DNA from 2 places in the Arthrobacter sp. ISL-69 genome. Region 2 is predicted to be linked to the other one. Evidence: predicted binding sites of a transcription regulator. Region 2 holds the regulator's gene; the other holds the start of a gene.
What was found. The regulator HrcA, encoded in region 2, represses chaperone genes, less so after heat shock. The targets are predictions, from matches to a motif close to TTNGCACTCGNNNNNNNCGAGTGCNAA.
Positions count from the first base shown of each region.

Region 1: groES (co-chaperone GroES) is a predicted target of HrcA. The motif match lies at 16,513-16,539, and genes of this name have one in related genera.

Region 1 covers NZ_JAGGPO010000018.1:261,598-283,824, forward strand. Annotated here, with positions in the region: gene J7I79_RS13485 (DUF559 domain-containing protein) at 1-59, opposite strand, end outside; gene J7I79_RS13490 (formate--tetrahydrofolate ligase) at 239-1,936, opposite strand; gene mshA (D-inositol-3-phosphate glycosyltransferase) at 2,002-3,267, opposite strand; gene J7I79_RS13500 (GNAT family N-acetyltransferase) at 3,389-3,925, shown strand; gene J7I79_RS13505 (6-phospho-beta-glucosidase) at 3,956-5,389, opposite strand; gene J7I79_RS13510 (PfkB family carbohydrate kinase) at 5,483-6,574, shown strand; gene alr (alanine racemase) at 6,617-7,840, shown strand; gene tsaE (tRNA (adenosine(37)-N6)-threonylcarbamoyltransferase complex ATPase subunit type 1 TsaE) at 7,837-8,421, shown strand; gene tsaB (tRNA (adenosine(37)-N6)-threonylcarbamoyltransferase complex dimerization subunit type 1 TsaB) at 8,421-9,092, shown strand; gene rimI (ribosomal protein S18-alanine N-acetyltransferase) at 9,149-9,640, shown strand; gene tsaD (tRNA (adenosine(37)-N6)-threonylcarbamoyltransferase complex transferase subunit TsaD) at 9,637-10,761, shown strand; gene J7I79_RS13540 (glutamate--cysteine ligase) at 10,794-11,945, opposite strand; gene J7I79_RS13545 (glycoside hydrolase family 3 N-terminal domain-containing protein) at 12,084-13,790, shown strand; gene J7I79_RS13550 (shikimate 5-dehydrogenase) at 13,929-14,759, shown strand; gene J7I79_RS13555 (class I SAM-dependent methyltransferase) at 14,805-16,049, opposite strand; gene J7I79_RS13560 (hypothetical protein) at 16,105-16,491, shown strand; gene groES (co-chaperone GroES) at 16,699-16,992, shown strand; gene groL (chaperonin GroEL) at 17,077-18,687, shown strand; gene J7I79_RS13575 (dihydrofolate reductase family protein) at 19,040-19,642, opposite strand; gene J7I79_RS13580 (ATP-dependent DNA ligase) at 19,731-21,254, shown strand; gene J7I79_RS13585 (helix-turn-helix transcriptional regulator) at 21,338-22,227, shown strand, end outside.
Region 2 covers NZ_JAGGPO010000010.1:151,005-160,751, reverse strand. Annotated here, with positions in the region: gene lepA (translation elongation factor 4) at 1-1,595, shown strand, start outside; gene hemW (radical SAM family heme chaperone HemW) at 1,632-2,861, shown strand; gene J7I79_RS06110 (DUF4870 domain-containing protein) at 2,897-3,316, opposite strand; gene J7I79_RS06105 (DUF3097 domain-containing protein) at 3,439-4,290, opposite strand; gene hrcA (heat-inducible transcriptional repressor HrcA) at 4,523-5,536, shown strand; gene dnaJ (molecular chaperone DnaJ) at 5,631-6,758, shown strand; gene J7I79_RS06090 (16S rRNA (uracil(1498)-N(3))-methyltransferase) at 6,761-7,537, shown strand; gene J7I79_RS06085 (GerMN domain-containing protein) at 7,582-8,544, opposite strand; gene J7I79_RS06080 (PhoH family protein) at 8,906-9,747, shown strand, end outside.

The DNA of each region.
Region 1 (22,227 bases), on a different contig from region 2:
GAATCCAAGGTGAACGGAGCAGTCGCGAGTATCCCGGGCAGATCGTTGCACTTTTCCATGCTGGCATTGTGACCCGAAACTCGATGACACCGCAGAAGATATCCACAGGCAGCCCTTGGACGCACGGGAAGTGAGAGAGCGTCGGGGAAAAGGCGGCGGGAAGTGATGGAGCGTCGGGGAAAAGGCGGCAGGAAGTGATGGAGCGTCGGGGAAAAGGCGGCAGGAAGTGAGAGAGCGTCTAGAAGAGGCCCACGGGCTTGCCGGTGTCGTCCACGTCCATCCGCATCGCCGCCGGAACCTTGGGCAGGCCGGGCATGGTCATCACGGCGCCCGTCAGCGCCACGATGAACCCTGCGCCCGTCTTCGGGATGAGGTCGCGGACGTGGACCGTGAAGCCCTTGGGCGCACCGAGACGGGCGGCGTCGTCGCTGAAGGAATACTGCGTCTTGGCCATGCACACCGGCAGCCCCGCCCATCCGTTCTTCCCGATGTCGGCCAGGCGTTTCAGGGCGGGCACGGAGAAGTCCACGCCGTCGGCGCCGTAGATTTCCTGCACGATGGTCCGGATCTTGTCCTCCACAGAAAGTTCGAGAGGATACAGGTGGCGGAAGCTGTGCGGCGCATCGAGTGCTGCGAGCACCTTGGCGGCGAGGTCGTCGCCGCCGTCCCCGCCGCCGCCGCGGCCCCAGACATCGGCCACGGCAGCCTGCACGCCCTCGCCGGCACACCACTCCAGCAGCCAGTCGAGCTCTTCCTGCGTGTCCGTGGCGAACTTGTTGACGGCCACCACCGGGGTGATCCCGAACTTCTCCACGTTGCGGATGTGCCGCCGGAGGTTGGCCACGCCGGTTGCAAGGGCCTCCACGTTGGGCTCCTTGAGCCGGTCCTTGGCCACCCCTCCGTGCATCTTCAGCGCCCGCACGGTGGCTACGAGCACGACGGCGGACGGCGCCACGTCTGCCACCCTCGCCTTGATGTCCATGAACTTCTCGGCCCCGAGGTCCGCGCCGAAACCGGCCTCGGTGACCACGATGTCCGCCAGCTGGCGGGCCGTCTGGGTGGCGATCAGCGAATTGCAGCCGTGCGCGATGTTGGCGAAGGGTCCGCCGTGCACCAGCGCAGGTGTGCCGGCGATGGTCTGTACGAGGTTGGGCTTGATGGCATCCCGGAGCAGCATGGTCAGCGCGCCCTGAACCCCCAGGTCGGCCACCGTGACGGGCTCCCGGTCATAGGTGTAGCCGAACGTGATGCGGCCCAGCCTTGCACGCAGGTCGGCGATGTCCGTGGCCAGGCAAAAGACCGCCATGATCTCGGACGCCGCGGTGATGTCGAAACTGTCCTGACGCGGAACGCCCTGGACAGGCCCGCCGAGACCGATCACCACTTCGCGGAGCGAGCGGTCGTTCATGTCCAGCACCCGCTTGAACGTCATCCGGCGGGGATCGATGCTGAGGTCGTTGCCCTGGAAAATATGGTTGTCCACGAGGGCCATGAGTGCGTTGTTCGCGGAGGTGATGGCGTGGAAGTCGCCGGTGAAATGCAGGTTGATCTCATCCATGGGCAGTACCTGGGACAACCCTCCGCCAGCGGCGCCGCCCTTCATGCCGAGGATGGGACCCAGGGACGGCTCGCGCAGCGCAATCATCACCTTCTGCCCCGTCCGGGCCAGCGAATCCGCCAGGCCCACCGTTGTAGTGGATTTCCCTTCTCCTGCCGGCGTGGGGGACATGGCCGAGACGAGCACCACCCGGCCAGGCTGGCGGGCGGGCGCACCGGCCGGGTCCGTGAGCTTCGCCGGGTCGATCTTTGCCTTGTACCGGCCATAGAGTTCCAGGGCGTCAGCATTGATGCCCGCCGCGGCGGCGATCTCCCCGATGGGCCGCATGGTGGCCCGTTGGGCGATTTCGAGGTCACTCATGGCGTTGGTGTCAGACATCTTTGTCCTTCAGTTCGTGGCTCCAGGGAAAGCCGTTCGGGGGTTCCCGCCCGGCGCTACCCGGCTTAGGGCGTGTGGCCCACCGGAATTCTGTGACTATCAATGTACTGGTCGACGGCGGCGTGGTAGCTTTCCAGCGTGATGGCGGCGGTCCGCTGCCAGCCGAAGCTCTGGGCGTGCAGCGCCGCAGCCCGCCCCATGTCCTCGCGCGTGGCGGGATCGTCGTAGAGCGCCTCGAATACGTCCGCCCAGTCCGCGGCCTTGTGCCCGTCCACCAGCAGGCCGGTCCGTCCGTCGAAAATGGCCCTGGAGAGTCCGCCAACCCGGGTGGCAACCACGGGCGTCCCGCAGGCCTGGGCTTCCAGCGCCACCAGCCCGAAGGATTCGCTGTAGGACGGCATTACCACAACGTCGGCGGAGCGGAACCAGGCGGCCAGCTCCGGTGCGTTGACCGGCGGATGGTGGGTGACGACGTCGTCCATTCCGGCAGCGTGGATCAGCGACTTGAGGTCGAAGTCCTTGGCCCCGCTGAGGGCGCCGAGGATGGTCAGCTGGAGGTCGATGTCCGGACGGCGCGAGCGGAGCAAAGCGGCTGCCTGGATAAGGATCTGCGGGCCTTTGAGCCGCTGGATCCGGCCGGCGAACAGCAGATGGAATTTGCCGGCAGGCACGCCGAGCTGCGCCCGGGAACGGGTCCGGAACGCCGGGCTGAACACGGTCAGGTCCACGCCGGGGGGAGCCACGTCGATTTGGTCGAAGTCGGCGTTGTAGTGCGAGACGAGCTCGGCGGCCTCGGCCGGGGTGTTCGCGATCAGCCGCGCTGCGCCGTCCACAATCCTGTGTTCGCCGTCCTCCCGCCGCCTCGGTTCGGGCTTCTCGCCGGAGTGCAGGAGGAGGTTCTTGACCTTGGCCATCGTGTGCATGGTGTGCACCAGCGGCACGCCCCAGAGCCCGGAAAGCTCCAAGCCGGCCACCCCGGAGACCCAGTAATGCGAATGGATGAGGTCGTACCGGCCGTGCGGCTGACGCTGCCGTATGCGCTCGATCTCCGCCACCATGCTGTGCAGCAGTCCCGGAAGTTCCTCTTTGGGCAGCTTCCGCGGCGGGCCGGAGATCACGTTGTGGACGCACACGCCGGGGTCCGGGTGCTCGACGGCGGGCTGTTCCGAGGACGTTGACCGCGTGAAGATCTCCACTTCCACGCCGGTTGCGGCGAGCGCCGAGGCCAGCCCCCGCACGTAGACGTTCATGCCGCCGGCGTCACCGGAACCGGGCTGTTCCATGGGCGAAGTGTGCAGCGAAAGGAATGCCACACGGCGGATCAGGGTCACGGCTCTCCCTTCGGCTGGCGGAACTGCATCCGATAAAACACTACTCCTGTACCGACCCGTCCTTCACAGCGCCCGGCGTCCTGCGCACAGCATCCCCGGCCCTCCTGCTAACGTGGCGGCTGTGAGCGCAACCGCAGACGCAACCGCAGAGTCAAACAGGCACGCAGCCGGCCTTGACATCCGTCCTGCTACAGCCGCGGACTGGCCCGGCATGTGGGCAATCCTGGAACCCGTCATCAGGGCCGGCGACACCTTCACCTGGGACCGCGGCACCACGGAGGACGACGCCCGGGCCCGCTGGTTCAAGGACGCTCCCGGCCAGGCATTCGTGGCCGTCCGGGACGGTCAGGTGCTGGGGACGGGCGAACTGCATGCCAACCAGGGCGGGGGAGGCAGCCACGTTGCCAACGCCGGCTACATGGTCCACCCCGAGCACGGCGGCAAGGGGCTGGCCAGGGCGCTCTGCGCCTACTCGCTGGACGCGGCCCGGGCCGCAGGCTTCCGTGCCATGCAGTTCAACGCCGTGGTGGAGAGCAACGTCCGCGCGGTGGCCGCCTGGCAGGCCATGGGGTTCGAGGTCCTGGCCACCATCCCGGAGGCCTTCAACCATCCGACGCTGGGCTATGTGGGGCTGCACCTGATGTACCGGAAGCTGTAGGTACTGCGGGTCCAATCCGCACTACGGCGCCTAATCCCCGCCGCGCCACAGCAGCCCGAGCGCCGGAAACGCCGCTTCGTAGCCTGCGAGCAGTTCGACGGCGAGCTTGTCCGAATCGATGAGCGGGTGGAGTGCGAAGGCCCGGACGGCGTCGTCACGGCGGCCGTGCGCCGCGGCAGACACTGTCAGCCGCTCCACCTCCTTGACCCGCTGCATGAGGGCCAGTTGCGCGTCAGCCGGCCGGTCCTGCGGGAGCGGCACCGCGCCGTCGGAGGTCACCACGCAGGGGACCTCGACGACGGCGTCCGCCGGTAAGCCGGGAACCGCTCCGGCGTTGGGGGTGTTCAGGATGAGCTCGGCACCCCCGCCGGACGCCCGGCCCGATGCGCCGCCGGAAGCGCCGCCGGACACGCCCCCGGACAGGGCCCGCATCACGCCGAGGGCAACGCGTTCGTACCCGCCGCCGGCGAGGTCGTCCTCGTCCCGCTGTTCGCCGCTGGCACGCGCCTCGGCCAGGTAGCCTTCCTCGCGGGACCGGCGGGCAGCGTCCCAGAGGTCATAGGCCCGGGGACCGGCCGCGGCAAGCGCCGGGTACAGCCCGGACTGCTGCTCATGGATCGACTCGCCCCGGGTCTGCGCCATGGCGCGGATGGCACCGACGGCCCGCCCCGTGTCGTAGTAGTAGTACAGGTACTCGTTGGGCAGGCAGCCCAGGGACTGGAGGAAAGGTTGCGGAAAGAGCCGGCCCTCCTCGAAACCGGACAGGGCCGGCGCGTCCGCCAGCAGCCCGGGCAGCAGGTCTTGGCCGGCGGACTCCAGCCGGTACAGCCAGCCCAGGTGGTTGAGCCCGTAGTAGCCAACGCCGTCGAGCTTTCCCTCAGGCAGCGGGGCGCCCGCCGCGCGGGCCGCCCGGTGGACCAGGGCTCCGGCCGAATCGCAGATGCCGATCACCCTAGTGCCCAGCACGGGGACCAGCGCCTCGGTGACCATTCCGGCCGGGTTGGTGAAGTTGACCAGCCAGGCCTCCGGGCAGCGCCGCTTCATCTCACGGGCCAGCTCCAGCATCCCGGGAATGGACCGCAGGGCGTAGGAGATTCCGCCGGCGCCCGTGGTTTCCTGGCCCAGGAGGCCCAGGCCGAGGGCCACCCGTTCGTCGGCGATCCGGCCCGCGGTTCCTCCGGGGCGGATGGCAGCGAACACCATGTCCGTGCCGTCGAGCCCGTCTGCCAGGGACGTGGTTGTCCTGACGGCGGGGCCGGGCCCGGCACCGCCTGAACCGGCCAAGCCGGCGCCGGCAGGGCCAGAACCGATTGACGACAGGACGGCCTTGATCGCGGCGAGCCGCAGAGGGTCGACGTCGAACAGGACAAGCTCGTGCACCAGCCTCGCGAAAGGGCCGGAGGAGAGCGCCCGGTATACGAGCGGGACCCGGAACCCGCCGCCACCGGCAATCATGAGCCGCATAACACGCAGTCTATTCCGGGCAGTGCCGCGCGGTCCCGGTCCCGTCCGGCGCGGCACTTTGCAGGGCAAGTGCGAGGGCGTAGTGTGCCGAACATGGACGCGATACCGGGGCGCCGGTTCGACCCCCTCTCCCACGTCCGCACGCCAACGGACGGAAGCTTCGATCTGCTCCTGACCGGGACGGTTTTCCAGGACATCATCTTCACCGGGCTGCCCCACGCGCCGGAGCCCGGCACGGAGATCTGGAGCGAGGGCATGGGCAGCTGCCCGGGAGGGGTGGCCAACCAGGCCATCGCCGCCGCGCGCCTGGGGCTGCGGACCGGGCTCGCGGCTGCTTTCGGCGACGACGGCTACGGCGACTACAACTGGAAGATCCTGGCTGCACAGGAACATGTTGACCTGTCCCTCTCCAAACGCGTCCCCGGCTGGCACTCGCCCGTGACGGTATCCCTCAGCGTGCAGCACGACCGCTCCATGGTGACGCACGGGCACCCTGCCCCGGTCACCTCGTCGGAGCTGATCGGGGAGCCGCCCGCGGCGCTCGCCGCCGTCGCGGACCTGGACGAGGAACTCGCCCCGTGGGCCGTCGCCGCCCACAGCGCCGGGGTCAAGCTTTTCGGCGACGTCGGCTGGGACGCCACCGGCAAATGGTCCTCCACCCGGTTGGACAACCTGCAGTATTTCCATGCCTTTATGCCCAACCAGCGCGAGGCCATGGCCTTCACCGGCAGGGACACGCCGTGGGCGGCACTGTATGCGCTCGCCGACCGGGTTCCCGTGGCGGTGGTGACCCTGGGACCGCAGGGCGCCATGGCCGTGGACTCCGAAACGGGGGAGGAGGAATGGGTCCCGTCGCTGCCCGTCTCGGCCTATGACCCGACCGGGGCAGGGGATTGCTTCGGAGCGGCGTTCATCGTGGGCAGCCTGGCGCGCTGGCCGCTGGCGGACCGGCTCCGGTTCGCGAACCTGTGCGCGTCCCTGGCGGTCCAGGAAGTGGGCGGTTCCCTTGCCGCGCCGGGCTGGGGCGACATCGCCGACTGGTGGAAGCGGGCCAACGCAAGGCCTGAACGGCAAAGCAGCCAGTGGCTGCGGCGCTTCAGCTTCCTGGAGGAGATCGTGCGCGATGTACCCCCGCAGGCGCTGCGCCGGGCCACTGCCACAATCGCCCACCTTTCCGACGCCTAGGCCAATTAAGCCGCCCGGCCCGCCGCCACTAGAATCACTAGGGTGACTTACCCAGCAGCAGGCGGCGACGTCCGGCCCGTCCCGGACTCCGCGTCCGGCCCCGCCAACGAACGCTCAGCAGTAATCGACCTGGACGCCATCCGGCACAACGTCCGCCACGTGGCGGCGGTGGCGTCGCCGGCCAAGGTCATGGCCGTGGTGAAGGCGGATGCCTACGGGCATGGTGCCGTTCCCGTGGCCCGGGCAGCCCTCGAGGCAGGGGCCCGCTGGCTTGGTGTTGCGCATATTTCCGAGGCGCTGGCCCTGCGGGCTGCGGGCATCGAGGCCCCCCTGCTGGCCTGGCTGCACACCCCGGAGAGCAACTTCAGTGCCGCTGTTGCCTCCGGAATCGACATCGGCTGCTCCGGCTGGGAACTGGAAAAGATCGTCCTGGCGGCCCGGGAGCAGGAACGCCCCGCGCGCGTCCACCTGAAAGTGGACACCGGCCTGGGCCGCAACGGCGCAACGCTGGAGGCGTGGGACAGCCTGGTGGGCGAAGCAATGGAGTACCAGGACGAGGGCCTGCTCCGCGTGGTGGGAATCTTCTCCCACCTTGCCGTGGCGGACGAACCGCACCGCCCGGAGACGGACGAGCAGCTGAAGGCCTTCCGCGAAGTCCTGGCAATCGCCGAGGACGCCGGGGTGGACCCCGAAGTCCGGCACCTGGCCAACACCCCCGCCACGCTGTCCCGCCCGGACACACACTTCGACCTGGTCCGCGTGGGCCTCGGGATCTACGGTCTCTCACCCTTTGAGGGCCAGACCCCGGCCGAGCTGGGACTCCGCCCTGCGATGACCGTCCGCACCAAGGTGTCGCACTGCAAGGACGTCCCGGCCGGCCAGGGTGTCTCCTACGGACTCAATTACCACACCGTCGGCGCCAGCACCCTGGGGCTGATCCCGATGGGCTACGGCGACGGCGTGCCGCGGGTGGCCACGGGCGGCCCTGTCCGTGTGGAGGGCCGCACCTACCCGGTGGTGGGCAGGATCGCCATGGACCAGATGGTGATCGACCTCGGACCCAGGGGTGTGGCATCCGGCGGAGCCAGCGTGCTCGGAGCCGAAGCGGTCCTGTTCGGCGACGGTGCCGACGGCGGGCCGACGGCGGATGACTGGGCCCGCGCGGCCGGCACCATCAACTACGAGATCGTGACCCGGATCAGTCCGCGCGTCCCGCGGTACTACATCAACGAGGCCCAGGCTGAGGGGCAGGGCGGGGCCGGATGAGCGATCCGCAGTGGGAACTGTCCCTGACAGTGCAGAGCGCCGAGGAAACCCATGCCCTCGCAGCGGCCCTCGGTTCCGTCCTCGAGGCGGGCGACCTGGTTATCCTGACGGGCGAGCTCGGTGCCGGCAAGACCACCTTCACCCAGGGTCTCGGCGAAGGCCTGGGCGTGCGGGCCGGCATCATTTCCCCCACGTTTGTCCTGGTCCGCATCCATCCCAGCCTTCCGGACGGGCCGCGCCCCGGCGGACCCGACCTGGTGCACGTCGACGCCTACCGGCTGGAGTCCGCGGCGGAAATCGATGACATCGACCTGGAAAACACCATGGACAGCACCGTAACGGTGGTGGAGTGGGGCCGGGGCCGGGTGGAACACCTCAGTGAAAGCCTGCTCGACGTCGAACTGCACCGGCCGCTGGGCGGCGCCGCCCTACCCGGTACCTCCACCCCGGACGGCGCGGACGGCGTTCTGGACTTCGACACGGACGACGACGACGAGCCCCGCACCATCGTGATCCGCGGCTTCGGCCCGCGCTGGGCTGAGCAGCCCTTGCTGCCGGCCGCCTTGAAAGGGAACTCCTGATGCTCATCCTTGCCATCGACACTTCAGCCGTGGCCAGCGCGGCGCTGGTTTCGGACGATGCGCCCGAAGGAGTGCTGGCGAGTTTCTCCACCGAGGACACCCGCAGCCACGCCGAAGTGCTGGCCCCCGGCATCGACGCCCTTCTGGCCGACGCGGGGATCACGGGCTCGGACATCGACGCGGTCGTGACCGGCGTGGGCCCGGGGCCGTTCACGGGACTGCGGTCCGGGATCGCCACCGCACGGACCCTGGCCTACGTGTGGGGCAAACCCCTGTACGGCCTGATGAGCCTGGATGCCATGGCACTGGAAGTGGCGGAATCCACGTCCGCCGTGCCGGAATTCCTGGTGGCCACCGACGCCCGGCGCAAAGAGGTGTACTGGGCCCGCTACTCCCTCGCTGACGGCCAGCTGCCCCGCCTGGTGGACGGACCGCACGTGGGGTTCGCGGCCGACCTGCCCGACCTCCCGGCTTACGGCGCCGGCGCGGGCATTTACGAGGACGTCCTCCGCGCCGATCCGGATTTCAGTTCCGAACAGCCCGATGCGCTCTACCTGGGGCAGTTCGCCCTGGCCAGGCTCGCCGCGGGGGAGCAGCTGCTGGACTCCACGCCGCTGTACCTCCGCGAGTCCGACGCCCAGGTGCCCGGGCCCCGGAAGCGTGCGCTGTGAGCGGCATTGCCGGTGGCGCAGCCGGCGCGGCGCCGGGCGGGGTGACGCTGCGCAGCATGAACGGGGCGGACATCCCGGCCGTGCACGTGCTCGAACGCAGGCTGTTCCCCGTCGACGCGTGGCCGCTCCAGATGTTCCATGACGAACTGGCGCAGGCCCGGACCCGCCACTACTTCGTGGCCGAGATTGCCGGCGAGATTGTGGGCTACGCCGGGCTGATGTGCATCGAACCGATCGCGGACGTGCAGACCATTGCGGTGGTGCCCGAATGCGAAGGCAAGGGCATCGGCTCGGCCCTGCTGACCGAGCTCATTGCAGAAAGCCGGCGGCGCCGGGCCGCGGACGTGCTGCTGGAAGTCCGGGCGGACAACCCCCGCGCCCAGGGCCTCTACCGGCGGTTCGGCTTCGAACAGATCCACGTCCGGCCGAGGTACTACCGGGACGGCGTGGATGCCCTGATCATGCGGCTCCAACTGCAGGACTCCAGCCTTGTGGCAAGACCGCCCAGCACCGACCACTCGCCGGCAACGGAGGCAGACACCCCATGAACCGAACGCAGCCCCTTGTCCTGGGGATCGAGTCCTCCTGCGATGAAACGGGTGTGGGCATCGTTCGCGGAACCGCCCTGCTCAGCAACACCGTCTCGTCCTCCATGGATGAGCATGTACGGTTTGGCGGCGTCATCCCCGAGATCGCGTCCCGTGCGCATCTGGACGCCTTCGTGCCCACGCTGCAGGAGGCCCTGGCAGACGCCGGGGTAACCCTCGACGACGTCGACGCGATCGCCGTCACCTCCGGGCCGGGGCTGGCAGGGGCACTGATGGTGGGCGTGTGCGCCGCCAAGGCGCTCGCCGTGGCCACGGGCAAGCCCCTGTATGCCATCAACCACCTGGTGGCGCACGTCGGCGTTGGACTGCTGCAGCCGGACGACGGCGGCCCGGGCCCGTTCACCGGTTCGTCGCCGGAGAACGCGTCGCCGGCCAACCCGCTGCCGGAGAACCTGGGCGCCCTGCTGGTCTCCGGCGGGCACACCGAAATCCTCCGGATCAGGAGCATCACCGACGACGTCGAGCTCCTGGGGTCCACGATCGACGACGCTGCCGGGGAAGCCTACGACAAGGTGGCACGCCTCCTGGGGCTCGGCTATCCGGGCGGACCGGCCATCGACAAACTCGCCCGGACCGGCAACGCGAAAGCCATCCGGTTCCCGCGCGGACTGACGCAGCCCAAGTACATGGGCACTGCGGAGGAACCCGGCCCCCACCGCTACGACTGGTCCTTCAGCGGACTGAAGACCGCCGTCGCCCGCTGCGTGGAACAGTTCGAGGCCCGCGGGGAAGAGGTGCCGGTCGCGGACATCGCGGCTGCCTTCCAGGAGGCAGTGGTGGACGTCATCACGTCCAAGGCGGTGCTCGCCTGCAAGGAAAACGGCATCACCGAAGTCCTGTTGGGGGGCGGCGTCGCGGCAAATTCGCGGCTGCGGCAGCTCACCGAACAGCGGTGCAGCGCGGCCGGGATCAGGCTGACCGTCCCGCCGCTCGAGCTCTGCACCGACAACGGTGCCATGGTGGCCGCCCTGGGGGCCCAGCTGGTCATGGCGGGAATCGACCCCAGCGGGATCGGCTTCGCCCCGGATTCGTCCATGCCGGTCACCACGGTTTCGGCGTAGTCCCGGGCAGGGCCGAATGGAGGCGCTGCGCCTCAGGCGGTGGGGCCGTTCCGCATCTGCCCGACGAGGTCGAGCACCACGGCCTGGAGGTTGCCGCCGTGCTCCGCGGCCACCCGGCGCTGCCGCTGGTAGCCGGCTCCACGGCTGATGATCTTTTCGACGTCGGCGAGTTCGTCCGAGCAGCCGAGTTTCGCGGCCACGGGTTCGAGCCGGTTCAGGATTTCTAGCAGGTGCTCGGTGACCAGCTTCTCGTTGCCCTGGGCATCGAGGATGATGATCGCCTCGAGGCCGTACCGGGCCGCGCGCCATTTGTTCTCCTGGACGTGCCAGGGCGGCATGGTGGGAATCGTGCCGCCGTTGTCCAGCGTGGTGGAGAATTCGTCCACCAGGCACTGGGTCAGGGCTGCGATGGCGCCGACCTCCTCCAGGGTGGCCAGGCCGTCGCAAATGCGCATTTCGATGGTGCCGAGGTTGGGGACCGGGCGAATGTCCCAGCGGATCTCGGAGATGGTGTCAATCACTCCGGTGGTGAACATGTCCTCGACGTAGGACTCGTACTCTGCCCAGCTGGAGAACTGGAATGGCAGGCCGGCAGTGGGAAGCTGCTGGAACATCAGGGCACGGTGGGACGCATAGCCGGTGTCCTCGCCGCCCCAGAACGGGCTGGACGCGGACAGCGCCTGGAAGTGCGGGAAGTAGTTCACCAGGCCGTCCAGCACCGGCAGGACCTTGTCACGGCTGTCCAGGCCGACGTGCACGTGGACTCCGTAAATCACCATCTGGCGGCCCCACCACTGCGTGCGGTCGATCAGCTTGGCGTAGCGGGCCTTGTCCGTCACCGGCTGCAGCTGGGGAGGGCTGAAAGGGTGGCTTCCGGCGGAGAAGACTTCGACGCCCATGGGGTCGGTGACTTCCCGGACTGCCGCCAAGGAACTGCTGAGGTCGGCTTTGGCCTGGGCCACCGTTTCGCAGATGCCGGTGACGAGTTCCACGGTGTTCAGCAGGAGTTCCTGCTTGATGTGGGGGTGTTCGTCATCCTCATTAAGCTCGGGATGATTGGCCGCCACACCGCGGAGCACCTCATTGGCTACCGAGGCCAGCTCGCCCGTCTGCGCGTTGACCAGGGCCAGCTCCCATTCCACACCAAGAGTTGATTGCCTGGATGAAGCGAAATCAATCTTCATGTGGTCCCTTCACTGTTCCGCCGTCACCTGCCGAAGCCGCCTGCGGGCGGGCAACGGGTGGTTCAAGTCTAGTGCAGGGGTAGCATCGAGGTGATGGCTTGGACTCAGGGACGCAGTGAAAGTGCTCACAGGAACACAGTGACCAAAACAGCAGCCAAAAAAGCAGCCACTCTGGCGGTGACGGCGGCAGTGCTTGCATCCGTCTCCTGCACCGGTGTGCCCGCTCCGTCCGGTTCCGGAACGTCGCCGGAAACTGCGTCGGCAGCGCCGTCGGGGAGCGCCACCCGCTCCGGCCCCGCTGTTTCGGGCCGCCCGGCAACCCCGAAACCTTCCACGCCGGCCCCGGGGGAGCGGCAACTGGGCTGGGGCCCGCAGCAGAAGGACGAAGACGCGGCGCGCGCAGCCGTCGCGAAAATGAGCGTTGAACAAAAGGCCGGACAGGTGCTGATGCCGTTCTTCGCCGGCACCGACTTCGCAGCCCACGCCGCCACCATGGAACGGCTGCACCTCGGCGGATCAATCGTCATGGGCGATAACGTGCCGCGCGCCGCCGACGGCACCGTGGACACCGCCGCCATGGCGGCTGGACTGGCCCGCCTGCAGAAAGCGGCCAGGGCGGACGGGCGCACCTGGCCGGCCATCTTGGGTGTGGACCAGGAGGGCGGCGTGGTGGCCAGGCTCCGCGCTCCCTTGACGGAATGGCCGGCTCCCATGAGCTACGGCGCCGGAGCCAACCTCGCGCTGGCAACCGACGCCGGCAAGGCGTTGGCTTCCGAGCTGGCCGGGCTGGGATTCAACGCGGACTTCGCGCCTGCCACTGATGTCACCGCCGGGCCGCAGGATCCTACCATCGGCGCCAGGTCAATGTCCGGGAACGCGGACGCGGCGGCCAGCCTGGGCGTTGGCTTTGCCCAGGGGATGCTCTCGGCCGGGCTTCTGCCCTCGGCCAAGCACTTTCCCGGGCACGGTTCCGTAGCCGTCGATTCGCATGAGAGCCTGCCCGTGCAGAAGGCCACGGTGGAGCAACTCCGGGCGAAGGACTGGAAACCGTTCCAGGCCGCGATCGATGCCGGCCTGCCGATGATCATGACTGGCCACATTTCCGTCCCGGCTTTGGAGCCGGGAATTCCGGCGTCGCTGTCCAAATCGAGCTACGCGGCCCTGCGCGGCATGGGCTTCAAAGGCGTTGCCGTAACGGACGCGCTCAACATGGGCGCGGTGCAAAAGCAGTTCCCCGATGAATCAGCCGCACCGCGGGCGCTGGCCGCGGGTGCGGACCTGCTGCTGATGCCCGGGGACGTGGCAGCGGCGCACGCGGCAGTGGTCAGTGCCGTCAAATCCGGCACGCTGCCTCTGCCGCGCCTGGAGGAGGCGGCCCAGCGGGTGGTGACGATGATGATGTGGCGCGCCCGGACCCCTGCACCGGAGGGCGCCGCGCCGGGCAGCGGTTCCGCCCTCTCCCAGCGGGTTTCCGCAGCGGCAGTCACCGTCCTTGCCGGACCGTGCCGGGGTGCGATGGTGCCCGGCAGCGTCCGGCTGGTCGGAGGCAGTGAACAGGACCGGGCACGTTTTGTCCAGGCCGCGCGTGCGGCCGGTATCACCGTCGGCGCAGGCCCGCTTGTGACCCTCATCGGCTACGAAGAGCCGCCGGCCCAAGGCGATGTTGTGGTGGCCCTCGATGCGCCGTGGTCATTGGCGGGCTCGGCAGCGCCGGCCAAGGTGGCACTGTACGGCCGCAGCCAGGAAGCCTTCAACGCCCTGGCTGCCGTGCTGGCGGGAAAGGCGACCGCCCCCGGAAAGCTGCCTGTCGCCGTCGGCCCCTTCGCCCCCGGCAGCGGTTGCTGAGCAACGCTGCCCGGCTGCGCAACAGGCCCGGCTGCGTACTAATCCCGGCCGCGTAATAGTGCCGTCCCGTCCGTCTTAGTTCGCGACCTGCCCCGTCCTTAAGGGGGATCTGCGGCAGCCGGGCGTTTAATGGACCACGTGCCAATTCTGAATAAAGACATGACCCTGTGCATCTCCCTCTCGGCCCGGCCGAGCAACAACGGAACCCGTTTCCACAACCATCTGTATGAGCAGCTGGGCCTGAACTGGATCTACAAGGCCTTCGCGCCCACGGACCTGGCGCAGGCCATCGCCGGCGTCAGGGGCCTGGGCATCCGGGGCTGCGCTGTGTCCATGCCGTACAAGGAAGACGTCATTGCGCTGGTTGACGTCATGGACCCCTCGGCCAAAGCGATCGACTCGGTGAACACGATCGTGAACGACGGCGGCCGCCTCACGGCGTACAACACCGACTACACGGCGATCGAGCAGCTGCTGCAGCGCAACGCCGTGCCCGCCCACCACTCGGTGCTGCTCAAGGGTTCCGGCGGCATGGCCAAAGCCACCGCCGCCGCCCTCCGCGACGCAGGATTCCGGGACGTCACCATCATCGCCCGCAACGAATCATCCGGTAAGCCGCTCGCGGATCTCTACGGGTTCAAGTGGAGCCCCGAGCTTCCCGCGGCGGAGGCGGGCGGCACGGCGGACATGATAATCAACGTGACGCCGGTGGGGATGGCGGGCGGTCCGGATGTCGATTCGCAGTCCTTCCCGCCGGAGGCGGTGGACGCCGCGCAGGTGGTTTTCGACGTCGTTGCGCTGCCCGCCGAGACGCCCCTCATCAGGGCAGCCCGTGCTGCCGGCAAGACGGTCATCACCGGCGCAGAAGTAGCCACCATCCAGGCCCTGGAGCAGTTTGTGCTGTACACCGGCGTCCGGCCCACCGACGAGCAAGTCCGGGCGGCAGAAGACTTCATGCGGGCGCAGTAACAGAGAAGGCCCGGTACCGGAGAGGGCCCGGCAACAGGCAGCGGGCTAGGCGCCGGGCTGTACCGGCTCCACCGAGATGGCCACCCGGTCCTCGCCGATCCTGGTGAGGACCAGTGTGGCTGACTTTTTGCCTTTGGACCCCTTGCCGCTGTTTTTGCCCCCGGCGAGAAGCTGCTTGCGGAGTTCTTCCGGGGTGACCGACGTGCCCCGCTTCTTGATGTCCAGCACGCCGATGTTGTGCTGCTTCACCCAGGCCTTGAGGGCCTTGACGTTGAAGGGCATGACCTCCAGGACCCGGTAGGCCCTGGCAAACGGCGTATCCACGAGCTCGGGCGCGCAGATGTACGCGATGTGTTCGTCCAGGAGGTGGCCGCCGAGCCGGGCCGCCACGTCCGCCACGAGGCCGGCCCGGATGACGGCGCCGTCAGGTTCGTAGAGGTAGCCCTCCACCGGGCCCACGGGGGCGACGGGGCCGGCGTCGAACTCTTCTGCGCTGGTGATTTCTGCGGCGCCTTGCGGCCCGAGGAGAAGCGCAGCCCGCCGGATGCCCGGCCGGCTGACCGCGTTGAACCACAATGTCACCTCGGTGACGTCGCCGCCCACGGAAACCCACTGCGCCTCGCAGCCTGCCGGGACGGAATCATGCGGAATGCCCGGTCCCATCTTCACGCCCACTGCCCGTCCCGACCCTGCAAGGGATTCCACGAAGGACAGCGGCGGGGAGAATTCCTCCGGATCCCAGATTCGCCGCGTCCCGGAGCTGGAGGTGGTGCGGCGGGCCGGATCCAGCCAGACGCCGTCCACGCCGTCGAGGGGAACGGAGGTGGCGTCGGAGTGAACCACGCTGGCGTGCGGGAAGGGAATCAGGTTCATGGTGGCGCAGGCGGCAGTGGTCTCGTCCATTTCCACGGCGGTGACCCTGATGTCCATCGAGGCCAGTGCCATGGAATCGGCACCGAGCCCGCAGCCGAGATCGGCCACATGTTCAATTCCGGCGGTCGCGAACCGTTCCGCGTGCCTGGCCGCGACGTTGAGTCGCGTGGCCTGCTCCAGCCCCGCCTGCGTGAAAATCATCTGGCGGGCAAATTCGCCGAACTTGGCTTCAGCCTTGGTCCGCAGCCGGGACTGGGTGAGGACCGCCGAAACCAGGGCGGGGGAGTGGCCGGCCTTCCGGAGTGATTCATTGAGCCGGAACGCATCGTCCTCCCGGTACGGCCCCAGCGAGGCCAGCAGCTCCCAGCCTTCGCTGGTCAGGAGCGGGGCGATCAGGTCCTGCGGTGCGTCAGCCATGTCATCAAGCCTAATCGAGGCGGCGGACACGCACGGTGCGGATAGTGTGGGCAGCATGGAAGACAGTGCAGGGCCGCAGCCGGAGAGTAATGACCACCAACACCAAACGGGCCTTGCGAAGTACGCCAGGCCGGCGCTGATCGCCGGTTCCGCCATCGCCGTAGTCTGCCTGGCGCTCCTGGTGATCATTTTCGTCCTGGATTCCTTCAACGCGACCGTGTACTCGGTGGGCGGCAAGAACATCCAGGACGCCACCGACGAGGCGCGGCAAATCCGCGAGTCGTACACTGCCGTCCGCGCGGGCGGACTGGTGTTCCTGATTGCCTCGGTGGTCACGGCGCTCGCCGCCGCCGTCGTGCTTTACCGGAACCGCAACATTACGGGAGACGACGACACGGACGACGGCGACGACGTCGACTTTGAGGACCTGGCAGGGCGCTAACCGTTCACCGGGGACGAAATTCTGGCACTCGCCTTGACCGAGTGCTAACCACTTACATAGAGTCATCATTAGCACTCTCCCTAGGAGGGTGCTAACACATGGAGAACTGCCAGCCACGCTGCTGCCGGCACCGCGACGACGGTTTGCACGCCGAGGCGCAACAGTTTTCCAGTCCATGAATTTACTGACGTAGAAGGAGAGGTCCGAGTGTCGGTCTCTATTAAGCCTCTTGAGGATCGTATTGTTGTCCGCCCGCTCGAAGCCGAGCAGACCACGGCTTCCGGCCTGGTTATCCCGGACTCCGCGCAGGAGAAGCCGCAGGAAGGCGAAGTTGTCGCAGTAGGCCCCGGCCGCTTCGAAGACGGCAACCGTGTTCCGGTCGACGTAGCCGTCGGCGACGTTGTTATCTACTCGAAGTACGGCGGAACCGAAGTCAAGACCGGCGGCACCGAGTACCTCGTGCTGTCCGCCCGCGACGTTCTGGCGATCGTCGTAAAGTAACTCTTGGACCCCCGCGCCGCCGATCGTCTGATGCATGTCTGACAGATCAGCTGCGCGGGGTTTCTGTCTTGAAAGGACAAAACCATGGCAAAGCAGCTTGCGTTTAACGACGCTGCCCGCCGGTCGCTTGAAGCCGGCATCGACAAGCTCGCCAACACGGTCAAGGTGACGCTCGGCCCGCGCGGCCGCAACGTCGTGCTGGACAAGAAGTGGGGCGCTCCCACCATCACGAACGACGGCGTGACCATCGCCCGTGAAGTCGAACTGGATGACCCGTTCGAAAACCTTGGCGCACAGCTGGCCAAGGAAGTCGCCACCAAGACCAACGATGTTGCCGGTGACGGCACCACCACGGCCACCGTCCTGGCACAGGCACTGGTCAAGGAAGGCCTGCGCAACGTTGCGGCTGGCGCCGCTCCGGGCCAGATCAAGCGCGGCATCGAGGTTTCAGTGGAAGCCGTTGCTGCCCGCCTGCTCGAGAACGCCCGCCCGGTCGAAGGCACCCAGGTCGCCAACGTCGCCGCCATTTCGGCACAGAGCGACGAGATCGGCGAGCTCCTGGCCGAGGCTTTCGGCAAGGTCGGCAAGGATGGTGTGATCACCATCGAGGAGTCCTCCACCACGCAGACCGAACTGGTCCTCACCGAGGGCATGCAGTTCGACAAGGGCTACCTGTCCCCGTACTTCGTCACCGACGCGGAACGCCAGGAAGCTGTCCTTGAAGACGCCCTCATCCTGATCAACCAGGGCAAGATCTCCTCGGTGCAGGACTTCCTGCCGCTGCTGGAGAAGGCGCTGCAGAGCTCCAAGCCGCTGTTCATCATTGCCGAAGACGTCGACGGCGAGGCACTGTCCACGCTGATCGTCAACCGCATCCGCGGCACCCTGAACGTCGTTGCCGTCAAGGCTCCGGGCTTCGGTGACCGCCGCAAGGCAATGCTGCAGGACATCGCCACCCTCACCGGTGCACAGGTTGTCTCCCCGGAACTGGGCCTCAGCCTGGACTCCGTTGGCCTTGAGGTGCTGGGTACGGCCCGCCGCATCACGGTCACCAAGGACAACACCACCATCGTTGATGGTGCCGGATCGGCAGAGGACGTTGCGGCACGGGTTGCCCAGCTGCGCGCCGAGCTGACCCGCACCGACTCCGACTGGGACAAGGAAAAGCTGCAGGAGCGCCTGGCCAAGCTGGCCGGCGGCATCGGTGTGATCAAGGTCGGCGCAGCCACCGAGGTTGAGCTGAAGGAAAAGAAGCACCGCATCGAGGACGCCGTGTCCTCCACCCGCGCTGCCCTCGAAGAAGGCATCGTTGCCGGTGGCGGTTCCGCCCTCATCCACGCCCTGAAGGCACTGGACGAGGACCCTGCCGTCACGGCGCTCGAAGGTGATGCAGCAGCAGCTGTGGGCATCGTGCGCCGCGCACTGGTCCAGCCTGTGCGCTGGATCGCCCAGAACGCCGGCTTTGACGGCTATGTCGTCGCTGCCAAGGTCGCGGAATCCGCCATCCACCACGGCTTCAACGCCAAGACCGGCGAATACGAAGACCTCATCGCTGCCGGAGTCATCGACCCCGTCAAGGTGACGCGCGCAGCCCTCCGCAACGCCGCCTCCATCGCAGCGCTGGTTCTCACCACCGAGACCCTCGTTGTCGAAAAGCCGGCCGACGAGGACGAGCACGCAGGCCACCAGCACTAGCTTGTAGCCGCCGTCTTCCTCACCTGTGCGAACAAAGAACCGGTCCAGCGTTGCTGGGCCGGTTCTTTGCGTCCCGGGTGCGCGGGACGTCGCCTACCTTTTGACCGCGTAGCGCACGTGCGTGGCGAACGTCGAGCCCGGACACGAAGGTAAAACCGGACGCAGCCGCCGGCTGGTCCCGCAGGCGGTGTGTGAGCACGAACAGCGTCCGCCGTCGTAGGTCCATGGACCACCCATCACCCAGTAGTGCAGGCGCTCTCCGCGCCCTTGCCCAGGCCGTAGTCGGGCCCGTCCTCGGGGCCGGTGATGTAGCCGTCAACCGACGTGGTGATGGCTGCGATGACCTTGCCCATTACGTGGCCCCCATTTCCTGCGTTTCCACGTCGCCCGCACGCTCGTAGACCAGCGAAACCGCTCCCTTCGGGAAGGTGCGCGCCGGCTCGGTGAGGCGGAAGGAAGCGGGGATCGTGCCGGCGTCGAACAGGCGTTTGCCCTGGCCCAGGGTGACCGGATAGAGCCAGAAGTGGAGGCGGTCGATCACATCCGCCGCCAGCAGTGAGCGAATGAGGACGCCGCTGCCGAACATGTGCACCTGGCCGTACTCCTCGCGAAGCCGTCCTGCGGAGGCGGCATCCGGCAGCACCGTAGTGCCGGCCCAGCCGGGATCAGTCAGGCTGCTGGAGACCACGAACTTCGGCACCCGGTTGAGCGTGCCGCCGATGTCGTCGGACTGGTGGGGCCAATATGCAGCGAAGATATCGTAGGTCTTCCGGCCGAGCAGCAGGGCATCGATGTTGCTGATCTCGGACTCGATGGCCGCCTCAGCCTCGTTGTCGGATACCGGCGCCTGCCAGCCCCCGAAAGCGAAGCCACCCTCAGTGTCCTCTTCGCGGCCGCCGGGCCCCTGGTAGACGCCGTCGAGGGTGATGAACAGGTTCGCGACGATGATTCCCATGCGTTCATTCTCGAACTGTGGTCCGGAACTGTCCAGCGCCGCCGGCCGGATCCGTGTTCGGCGCCGGCAGGCGTGGCAGACTGGTCCCATGCTGCTCGAGGAGCTCGTGAGGACCACGGATGCCGTCGCGTCCACCCGCTCACGGCTCGCGAAGGTCGATGCATTGGCAGGCCTGCTGCGCCGGCTCGAGCCCGCAGACATCGCAGCGGCCGTCGGCCTGCTCATCGCCAGGCCGCGGCAGGGCCGGGTGGGGGTCGGCTGGCGCGGTATGGCAGCAGCCATGGGTGAGCCGGCCGGCGAGCCGAGCCTTACGGTCGCGGATCTCGACGCTGCTTTGGATCGGCTGCTCGGCACGGCAGGCGCCGGATCGGCCGCCGAGCGCGCCGCGGCTCTTAAATTGCTCACTGCCGCCGCCACCGAGCGCGAACAGGCATTCATCGCCGGCGTGCTGCTCGGCGAACTGCGAACCGGTGCGCTGGAGGGGGTGCTGACGGATGCCATCGCCCGCGCCGCCGATCGGCCCATCGACGCCGTGCGCCGCGCCGCGATGCTCTCCGGCGACCTCGGCGGAACCGCCCTGCTGGCCATCACGGGCACGGCCGCAGAGCTTGACGCCGTGGGCCTCGTCGTGGGCCGTCCCGTGCAGCCCATGCTCGCGTCAACCGCGGCAAGTACCAGCGCGGCGCTGGAGATCACGGGGAAGGCGTCCGTGGAATACAAGCTCGACGGCGCGCGCATCCAGGTGCACCGCGCCGGCGACGAAGTACGCATCTTTACACGCACACTTGCGGAGGTGACCCACCGGCTGCCCGAGGTGGTGGCAGTAGTGCGCAGCCTTCCGGTGCACGATGTGATCCTCGACGGCGAGACCCTCGCCCTCGATGAGGACGGCGGCCCGCGGCCCTTCCAGGAAACCATGTCCCGGTTCGGGGCGGACGCGGCACGCACCACCGTGCTGCATCCATGGTTCTTCGACGTACTGCACCTTGACGGCCGGAACCTCCTCGACGAGCCGCTGTCCACGCGCATCGGCGTGCTGGAACGTATCGCCCCGGGGCACCGGATCCCCGGGGAGATCACGGTGGATCCGGACGTGGCTGAACGAGTGTCGCGGGATGCGCTCGACGCGGGGCACGAGGGAGTGGTGGTCAAGGCGGTCGGATCGGCCTACGGCGCCGGCCGGCGCGGTTCCAACTGGGTCAAGGTGAAACCCGTGCTCACCTATGACCTGGTGGTGCTTGCCTGCGAGTGGGGGTCAGGACGGCGCACGGGGCTGCTGTCGAACCTGCACCTCGGAGCCCTCGACCCGGCCGGTGAGTTCGGCGAACCCGGCGGCTACGTGATGGTGGGCAAGACCTTCAAGGGCCTCACCGACGCGCTGCTGCGGTGGCAGACCGGGAGGTTCCAGGAACTTGAGGTGCGGCGCACTGCGGGGACCGTCTGGCTGGAGCCCATCACCGTCGTCGAAATAGCAATTGACGGCGTGCAGAACTCCCCGCGCTATCCGGGCGGCATTGCCCTTCGGTTCGCACGCGTCAAGCGCTACCGTGACGACAAGACGGCGGCAGAGGCAGACACCATCCAGACACTGCGCACGCTGCTGCGTTCGTAGCACCGGCGGTCCGCTTGTGCCGGTTCTCCGGCGGGCGTACCGTGACGCTTAACCGGCCGGGCGGGTGGTATCAGGAGGCCAGCATGTCAGCCGAGACGGACATCGACCGGGGCAGGTCAGCATTTCAGGAGCATCGCTGGACCGAAGCCCGGAGGCGCTTCCGCGACGCAGATGAGCGCGGCGGGCTGCCGGCTGCCGACCTTGAACGGCTGGCTACTGCCGAGATCCTGACTGGTGCCGGCACCACGGGGCTGGACACCCTGACCCGCTCCCACGAGGAGTACCTGGTGATGGGCGATGTCGAAAGCGCCGCACGCTGCGCGGGCTGGATGGGCATGCAACTGATGTTCTTCGGGGAACAGGCCCGGGCCGGAGGGTGGTTTGCCCGCGGCCAGCGCCTCGTGGATGAAATGGCCGAGCCTGGCGCCGTGCAGGGCCTCCTGCTCCTCCCGGAGGGCCTGGGCAAACTTTACGGCGGTGATCCGGCGGGCGCCTTGCATGCCTTCTCCCGCGTGGCTGAATTCGGCCAGCGGTTCCACGACAGAGACCTGTCTGCACTGGGCCTCCTCGGCACGGCCCAGGCCACCCTGATGCTTGGCCATCCTGACAAAGGACTCAAGATGTTCGACGAGGTGATGGTGGCCGTGACGGCCGGTGAGCTCTCGGCGATTCCGTCAGGGATTATCTACTGCGCAGTCATCGGCAACTGCCACCTGGCCTTCGACCTGGAGAGGGCGCTGGAATGGACGGCGGCCCTGGACCGCTGGTGTAGTGCACGCCCTGACATGGTGTCCTTCAGCGGCCAGTGCCAGGCACACCGCGCCGAACTCTTTATGCTGCATGGGGCGTGGGACGAGGCGCTGATGGCAGCCGGGGCAGCGCAGGGACTCTCCGTCAAGGGAGACCCGCAAGCACTTTACGGCGCCTACTACCAGCAGGGCGAGGTGGAACGGCTTAGTGGAAAACTGGACGA
Region 2 (9,747 bases):
TGAACATGATCGACACCCCCGGCCACGTCGACTTCACCTATGAGGTCTCCCGTTCGCTGGCCGCCTGCGAGGGCGCGGTTCTGCTTGTTGACGCGGCCCAGGGCATCGAGGCCCAGACCCTCGCCAACCTGTACCTGGCGATGGAGAACAACCTCACCATCATTCCGGTCCTGAACAAGATCGACCTTCCCGCGGCCCAGCCCGAGAAGTACGCGGCTGAGCTCGCCAGCCTGATCGGCGGCGACCCGGACGAGGTGCTGCGGGTCTCCGGCAAGACCGGCGCGGGCGTCGAGGTCCTCCTGGACAAGATCGTGCGCGACCTGCCGGCCCCGGTGGGCGATCCCAATGCCCCCGCCCGTGCCATGATCTTCGACTCCGTGTACGACACCTACCGCGGCGTGGTCACCTACGTCCGCGTTGTTGACGGCATGCTGCACCCGCGTGAGCGGATCCAGATGATGTCGACCCGCGCCACGCACGAACTCCTCGAAATCGGCGTGAGCTCCCCGGAACCCACGCCTTCGAAGGGCCTGGGCGTCGGCGAAGTGGGTTACCTGATCACCGGTGTGAAGGACGTCCGCCAGTCCAAGGTGGGCGACACCGTCACCAACCTGGCCAAGCCGGCCGCGCAGTCGCTGCCCGGCTATGCCGACGCCAAGCCGATGGTCTTCTCCGGCCTCTACCCGCTGGATGGCACCGACTATCCGGTGCTCCGCGATGCGTTGGAGAAGCTGATGCTCAACGACGCCGCCCTGATCTACGAGCCGGAAACCTCGGCCGCCCTGGGCTTCGGCTTCCGGGTGGGCTTCTTGGGGCTTCTGCACCTGGAAATCACCCGTGAACGGCTCGAACGCGAGTACAACCTGGACCTGATCTCCACAGCACCCAACGTCGAGTACGAGGTGACGCTGGAGGACAAGAAGGTTGTCCACGTCACCAACCCCAGTGAATACCCCACCGGCAAGGTCGCTGAGGTCCGGGAGCCGATGGTGTCCGCCACCATCCTGGCGCCGAATGACTTTGTCGGAGCCATCATGGAACTGTGCCAGAGCCGCCGTGGCATCATGGGCGGCATGGACTACCTGTCCGAGGACCGGGTGGAAATCCGGTACCGCCTGCCGCTGGCTGAAATCGTCTTCGACTTCTTCGACATCCTCAAGTCCAAGACCCGCGGCTACGGCTCGCTTGACTGGAAAGCGGACGGCGACCAGGTTGCCGACCTCGTGAAGGTTGACATCATGCTCCAAGGCGAACAGGTGGACGCCTTCAGCGCCATCACCCACCGGGACAAGGCCTACGCCTACGGTGTGATGATGACCGGCAAGCTGCGCGAGCTCATCCCTCGCCAGCAGTTCGAGGTTCCCATCCAGGCCGCCATCGGGTCCCGGATCATCGCCCGCGAAAGCATCCGCGCCATCCGCAAGGACGTACTGGCCAAATGCTACGGCGGCGATATTTCCCGTAAGCGCAAACTTCTGGAAAAGCAGAAGGAAGGCAAGAAGCGCATGAAGATGGTGGGCCGCGTTGAGGTTCCCCAGGAAGCCTTCATCGCCGCGCTGACCACCGACGAGTCCAAGGACAAGGCCAAGAAGTAGTGACGACAGTGGCCGGCAACACCGGACGCCCCCGCAATGCCTAGCATTCTCCCACTCGGCGACCCCGCGCCGTCGGACGGCCTGCTTCCCGCGCAGGCCGCCGACGGCGCTGCCGGGCGGGGATTCGGGCTGTACGTCCACATCCCCTTCTGTGCCGTCCGCTGCGGATACTGCGACTTCAACACCTACACTGCCACGGAACTCGGCGGCGGGGCGTCCCAGGACGCCTATGCCTCCACGGCTATCGCCGAAGTGGAGTTTGCCGCCAAGGCCTTGCAGGCCAGCGGACTGCCTGACCGCCGGCTGGGCACGGTCTTTTTCGGCGGCGGCACGCCCACGCTGCTGCCCGCGGAGGACCTGGCCCGCATCCTCACCGCTGCTGTTGCGGAATGGGGGCTGGAGCCCGGCGCCGAAGTCACCACCGAAGCAAACCCGGATTCAGTCACCCCGGAGTCCCTCCAGCTGCTGGCTGACGCAGGCTTCAGGCGTGTGTCCTTCGGCATGCAGTCCGCAGTCCCGCATGTGCTGAAGGTACTCGACCGCACCCACACGCCCAGCCGCGTGCCGCAGGTGGTGCAGTGGGCACGGGACGCCGGCCTCGCGGTCAGCCTGGATCTGATCTACGGCACCCCGGGCGAGTCCCTGGAGGACTGGCGGTACTCACTCGAAACCGCCTTGTCCTACGGGCCGGACCACATCAGCGCCTACGCGCTCATCGTCGAGGACGGCACCAAGCTGGCCGCCCAGATCCGCCGCGGCGAAGTTCCCGGAATTGACGACGACGACCACGCCGACAAGTACGAACTCGCGGACGAAATCATCAGCGCCGCCGGCCTCGGCTGGTATGAGGTAAGCAACTGGTCGCGCACGCCGGAACAGGCCTGCCGGCACAACCTGGCGTACTGGCGCGGGGACGACTGGTGGGGGATCGGCCCCGGCGCGCATTCGCACGTCGGAGGCGTCCGCTGGTGGAACGTCAAGCACCCCACTGCCTACGCGGGTAGGCTCGCCGGCGGCGCGTCGCCGGCAGCCGGCAGGGAAACGCTCGACGCCGAAACCCGGAACGTTGAACGGGTCATGCTGGAGGCCAGGCTGAGTAGCGGACTCGAGGTTGCCGGGCTGGGCACGTCGGGACGGCACGCCGTCGCGGGGCTGATCGCCGATGGCCTGGTAGACCCCGTCCTGGCGTTCAAGGGCCGGCTCGTCCTCACCCTCAAGGGCAGGCTCCTCGCCGACGCCGTGGTCAGAAGGATCCTCCCGGACTGAACCGGCTTCGCCCCGTCCGGCCCGGCCTCAGCCGGTTACTTGATCCAGCGCAGGTTGAAGTCGTACCGGTGCGGCTGGCCCCGGTTTACATGGATGCCGGCCGCGACCGAGAAGCAGGTCACGGCGATCCAGATCAGTGTGGCCAGCACCGCGAAGATGTTTCCCACGACCGGAAGCATCACGAGGATGTTGCAGAGGACCGCCGCGATGGTGGGAGGCAGGGTGAAATTCAGTGCTTCCTTGGACTCCTGCGCCGTGAACGGCCCGCGCTCCTTGAAGATCAGGTAGATCAGCAGCGACGGGATACATCCAAGAATGCCGCCGAAGTGGGCGAGCGTTGCCCACTGCCGGTCCTCGTTGGCCGTCAGCGGCAGTGCGTTGGCGGGGACACCATGATACTGGGGCTGGCCATGGCCGGCCTGGTTGTCCCTTTGTTCACGTGCGTCTTCTGCCACGGTTTCGTCCTTCGGATTGCAGTGGTGCGGTGGTTCCCGGAAAGCGGACGCTGCCACAACAGCAACAACCGCCGTATCAAGAATACTGGGTCCGGGGTGCATTCGGAGAGTCCAACAGCCCCTTACGGCACGGTGAGGAAGTCGATGACCTCTTCCACCCGGCCCAGCAGGGACGGTTCCAGGTCTGCGTAGCTGCGGACGGCCCCCAGCAGCTTCTGCCAGCCCAGGCCAATGTCTTCCTTTGTCTCGTGGGGCCAGCCGAAAGCCGTCAGGATTCCGGTTTTCCAGTCGATGCCCCGCGGAACAACCGGCCAGGCGTCAATGCCGAGCACGGCGGGCCGGATCGCCTGCCACACATCCACGTAGGGGTGGCCGACGATCAGCACGTTGCCCGCGGCGCCGGGGGACGCCATGACGGCGTCGGCGATCCGCGACTCCTTAGAGTTGGCAACGAGGTGGTCCACCAGCACACCCAGCCGCCGGCCGGGTCCCGGCCGGAACGCGGCAACCGCCGCCGTGAGGTCGTCGATGCCGTGCAAAGGCTCGACGACGATGCCCTCCACGCGGAGGTCGTCACCCCAGACCTTTTCCACGAGTTCGGCGTCGTGCTTGCCTTCCACCCAGATGCGGCTTGCCTTGGCCACCTGCGCGCGCTGGCCGGCCACCCGCACCGACCCGGAGGCCGTCCGGTTGGATCCGGCAGGGGATGCCTGCGCGCGGGGAGCGGGCGGCATCAGCCGGATGGGCAGACCCTCCAGGAGGAACCCGTAGCCGAGGCGGAAGGTGCGCGACTTGCCGCGCCGGTCCTCCAGGGCCACAACATGCATGCCGCCCGACTTCTCCACCCTCGTGACAGCGCCCACCCAGCCGGACTGCACGTCTTCGAGCACCATGCCACGTTCAACCGGAACTTCGGGAAGCTCGGATTTCCGGGGCGCCGTGATGTCCTGCGGGCCCCAGTTCTGGTACGACATCCGATACACACTGCCTTGCACTTGGAGGAGGGAACCAGGGCGGCCGTGCCTTCATTTATCTGCACGTCCGGTTCCGCGCCGGAGTTTCGCCCGGAGCGGTACCAATGCTAACAACGCGGCGACTCATATTAGACTGGTTAGCACTTAGACATGACGAGTGCTAACCAGTGACGGGATATGCGCCTGGCGCAATGCCGGGCCGTGGCCCGGGAAAGCCGATCGGAGGTGGAGAATGAGCGAACCACGCAAGCTTGAAGTACTGCGCGCCATCGTGGAGGACTACGTCCATTCCCGCGAACCCGTGGGCTCCAAGGCGCTGGTGGAAAGGCACCATCTGGGTGTCTCCAGTGCCACCATCCGCAACGACATGGCAGCGTTGGAGGACGAGGGCCTGATCACGGCGCCGCATACCAGCGCCGGCCGCATCCCCACGGACAAGGGCTACCGGCTCTTCGTTGACCAGATCTCCGCGGTCAAGCCGCTGTCGCAGGCAGAACGGCGGGCCATCCAGACCCTGCTGGAAGGGTCGGACGACCTGGACGATGTCCTGGAACGCACTGTGCGGCTGCTGTCGCAGCTGACCAACCAGGTGGCCGTGGTGCAGTATCCACACCTTAGCCGTGCCATGGTGCGGCACATCGAGTTCGTGCTGCTGGCACCGCGGCAGGTCCTGATCGTGCTGATTGCGGACACCGGAAAAGTCGAACAGCGGGTCATAGACGTCGGGCAGGACCTCGGCGATGACGCCCTCGGCGGCCTTCGCACACGGTTCCTGAAGAGCCTTTCCGGCACACCGCTGAGCCTTCTCCCGCAGGCGCTGCCCGCCGTCGTCGCCGCGTGTGAACCGTCACGCCGGCATGCCGCCCAGGCGCTGGCGCGAGGCCTGGACGCCCTGGCCAACAGCACCCGCGAGGAGCGGATGGTCATGGCCGGAACCGCCAACCTCGCACGATCCAATGTTGACTTCCCGCTGAGCATCGGCCCGGTCCTCGAGGCACTCGAAGAACAGGTGGTCATGCTCCGCCTGCTCAGCGAAATGGCGGAGGACCCCCGCGGCGTCACCGTCAGCATCGGCCGCGAGAATCCGTACGACGGACTCGCCGAAGCCTCGGTGGTGGCTACCGGCTACGGCCCAGGCTCCAGTGCCAAGGTTGGCGTCCTTGGCCCCACCCGGATGGACTATCCCACCACCATGGCCGCGGTCCGTGCCGTGGCACGCTACCTTTCCAGGATCCTCGGACCTTGACCGGTCCTTCATCAGCCAACCAGGCCTCCGTGTCCCGTCTTGCGGGGTGCGGCAGCAGCATCACAGGCAGTACAACCAGGAAGAGATACGAACTTTGAGCAGCCACTACGACGTTCTTGGAGTCTCACCCGAAGCGACGGGCGAAGAGATCAAGAAAGCCTACCGAAAGCTTGCGCGAACCCTGCACCCGGACGTTAACCCCGGCGAGGATGCCTCGGACCGCTTCAAGGCTGTCACGCACGCCTATGAAGTGCTGTCCGACCCGCAGAAACGCCGTGTCTACGACACCACCGGCAACGAGAACGGCACGGACAACGGCTTCGGCGGTGCCGGCTACTCGGGCCAGGGCTTCGCCTTCCAGGACATCTTCGACACGTTCTTCGGAGCGGGCGGCTCAGCCGGGCCCGCTTCGCGCGTCCGCCGCGGCCAGGACGCCCTCATCAGTGTCCGCATCGACCTTCGCGACGCCGTCTTCGGCGTCAACAAGAAGCTTGAGGTCGACACTGCCGTAACGTGCCCCACCTGCGAGGGTTCCTGCTGCCAGCCCGGAACCCACCCCGAGCGCTGCGACATCTGCGGCGGCAGCGGCCAGGTACAGCGGGCGGTCCGCTCCATCCTGGGCCAGGTCATGACGGCCGCCCCCTGCGGCTCCTGCGAAGGCTTCGGAACCGTCATCAAGGATCCCTGCAACGAGTGCAACGGGCAGGGCCGCATCCGCAGCCGCCGTTCGCTGACGGTCAAGGTCCCTGCCGGCGTAGCCACCGGAACCCGCATCCAGCTGGGCGGCCAGGGCGAAGCCGGGCCTGCCGGCGGCCCCTCCGGCGACCTGTACGTGGAGATCCGGGTCAACAATGACGCCACCTACGTGCGTGACGGCGACGACCTTCACGCCACCCTGCACATCCCGATGACCGCCGCAGCCCTGGGCACCGAACTCAGCCTGGACACGTTCGACGGACAGCAGGAAATCGACGTCAAGGCGGGCACCCAGTCCGGTGAGGTCATCACCCTGCGCGGGCTCGGCGTCACCCATCTCCGGGGCTACGGCCGCGGCGACTTGAAGGTCCACCTGCAGGTCGAGACCCCGGCCAAGCTTGATGCCGCACAGGAAGACCTCCTTCGGCAGCTGGCCAAACTCCGGGGCGAGCAGTACACCGAGGGGAAACTCACCGCCAGCGGCGGTGTGTTCGCCAAGCTGCGGGACCGGTTCGGTAACCTGTAGCGGTGAGCAACCCGGTCTTTTTCGCAACCCCAGGAGCACTGGACCAGCAGGTTCCCGGGTCGCAGTACGTCCTTCAGGGCGCCGAAGCCCGGCATGCCGTCACCGTCAAGCGGATTTCCGTAGGGGAATCCGTTGACATAGCCGACGGCGCCGGCAAAAGGCTGACCGGGACCGTCGCCGCCGTCGGCCAGGGCGAGCTGACCGTGGAGTGCGCGGCGCTCGAAACCGAAGAGCGCCCGGACCTGCGCCTCGTCCTGGTTCAGGCGCTGGCCAAGGGCGACCGCGACGAACTTGCCGCTGAGACCGCCACCGAACTGGGAATCGATGCGGTCATCCCGTGGCAATCGGAACGCTCCATCGTCCGGTGGAAAGGTGAGCGGGCCGCCAAGGCGCATGCCAAGTGGCAGTCCGTGGTGACTGCAGCGGCCAAACAGGCGCGCCGGGCCTGGATTCCCGAGGTCCGTGCCGCCGTCGACGGTGCAGGTTTGCAGGCCGCCGTCTCCGCGGCGGACCTGGCCATCATCCTCCATGAGGATGCCGTACGGCCGCTCCGCGCGGTTCTGGAGTCCTGGCGCGACGGCGACAGCATGACGGGCGGTCCGGGGCCGCGTGAAATCCTGCTCATCGTCGGGCCGGAAGGCGGAATCAGTCCGCGGGAGGTCACCAAGCTGTGCAGCGCCGGTGCGGTGACGGCGCTGCTGGGCCACCACGTACTCAGGTCTTCCACTGCGGGACCGGCCGCCACGGTACTCGCCAGCGATATCCTGGGACGCTGGTAACGGCGTCCGCTGAATCAGGCGTGTTGCCCTGAAACGCTCAGCTGCTACTCAACCGTGAAGCCGCGCGTGTCCACGTTCATTTCGCGGTCGGGCGTCCCGGGGTCGATCTGGGAAACGCGGACTTCATAGTTTCCCGGTGCGAGGTTGACGTTCAGGGAGAAGAGCCCGGACTGCGTCGCCTCGGCCGAGGCCGTGACGTCTCCGCTCAGATAGGCCGCCTTGTCGGTGCTGCCTTCGACCTTCAGGATCTTCCACCGGAGCTTGGCCCCGGGGAGCGTGCTTCGTCCGCTGATTTTGACGCTGCCGTCAGCAACGCCCACACCTTCCTGTGGATCAATGATCCAGACCGGCGCCACCATGCCTGCGCCGCGTGGAGTAGGCGCACCCAGCCTGACGTGGTTGAACGCGAGGTAATCAGTGTGGCCGTCGACGAGGATCACCACCTGGATCTGCTGGCCGGAGTCCACTAGCCCCGAGCTCGCACCGGCAGCCGTCGCTGTGTACACCAGCTGCTGGATGGCCCGCTTTGCCATGTCTTCGTCGAGATTGCTGTTGAAGGCATCCGGCGAGACATCCACCGTGATCACGTTCTTGCCGGAGATTGAGGTGGCAAGCTTCTTCGGGTTCTGCCACGGGGTGAAGAAATCCGGATCCAGCGGCTTCTGCGACATCATCGAACGCAGCGCCCGCGTGACAGGGTTTTCCTGCTCGGGGACCTCCCGGAATTCACGGTAAAGGAAGACGTTTTCGTTGCTGCGGCCGATCCAGTACACAGGAGCCTTGTTCGAAGCCTGCGTGGTCTCCAGCGGAGCACTCGTGCTGGGAACGCCGGCCGTGGCGGACCCGGTCATGGCCTGGGGCGTGCTGGCCGCGGTCGTTTCGGGCGGCTGCGGAGTGGCCACACAGCCGGAGAGCACCATGGCGGCGGGCAGCACAAACAGGAGCGCTGCGGAACGTGCCCGACTGCCTCCCGCTGTGTTCCGGCGTCGTGGATTCCAGATCTCCATGGTGCTTCCGGGTTCCTCCGCCCTGTCCGTGTAAACGTTTTTGTGTCGCACTCTGCAATGGATTCCAGCATTACATGGAGTCTCCGGCCCTCCGCGGCGTTTACGGACGGTCGGCCGAACTGCAACGGGAACGATATGAGGCCGATACGAAGTTGATACCTAATTACGGGAACCTGCAACGAAACGGTTGCAGGCCGCACGCCGGACGGCACTGGTCCGCGGTCCCCGCGCGGTGTACTGGCGTAAGATGGAAGGACTCGGCCCGGCACGGAGCCCGACGCTGACGCAGCGAAGGCGAACTGATGAGGCAGAGCGACAAATTTCCTAACTGGAGGGGACCAGAGGCCCGCAGGCCGGCACCATGACTGAAGCAACAAACGGAAGGCCCCGGTTCAGCTCCGGTGAGCGCACCACAGGTGAATTTCCCCATAGTCTTCCCGGTGTCCGGACGGAGGTGGTCATTTTTGACAACTCCGAACAGATGGTTCAGTCCCTGGGCAGCCACGACGAGGCCCTCCGTTTCATTGAGGAACAGTTCCCGGCAGTCGACTTCCATGTCCGCGGCAACGAACTGGCCATCAGCGGCCCCTCCGCGGACGTTCCCCGGATCATGCGCCTCCTCCACGAAGTGCGGGGGCTCGTAGACCGGGGAACGGTCATCACGCCGGCAGTCCTCCAACAGCTTGCGACCCTGCTCCGGAGCCAGTCGCTCCAAAACCCGGTTGAGGTGCTGACCTACAACATCCTGTCCAGCCGCGGCAAGACGATCAGGCCGAAGACGCTGAACCAGAAGAACTACGTGGACGCGATCGACGCCAACACAGTGATCTTTGGAATCGGCCCCGCCGGTACCGGAAAGACCTTCCTTGCCATGGCCAAAGCTGTCCAGGCCCTGCAGCAGAAGGAAGTCAGCCGCATTATCCTCACCCGGCCCGCTGTCGAGGCCGGCGAACGGCTGGGCTTCCTGCCCGGGACCCTCAGTGACAAGATCGACCCCTACCTGCGGCCGCTTTACGACGCCCTCCACGACATGATGGATCCCGAGTCCATTCCCCGGCTGATGGCGGCAGGCACCATCGAAGTGGCCCCCCTGGCGTACATGCGCGGGCGCACCCTTAACGATGCCTTCATCATCCTCGATGAGGCCCAGAACACGACGCCGGAACAAATGAAGATGTTCCTGACGAGGCTCGGGTTCGGCTC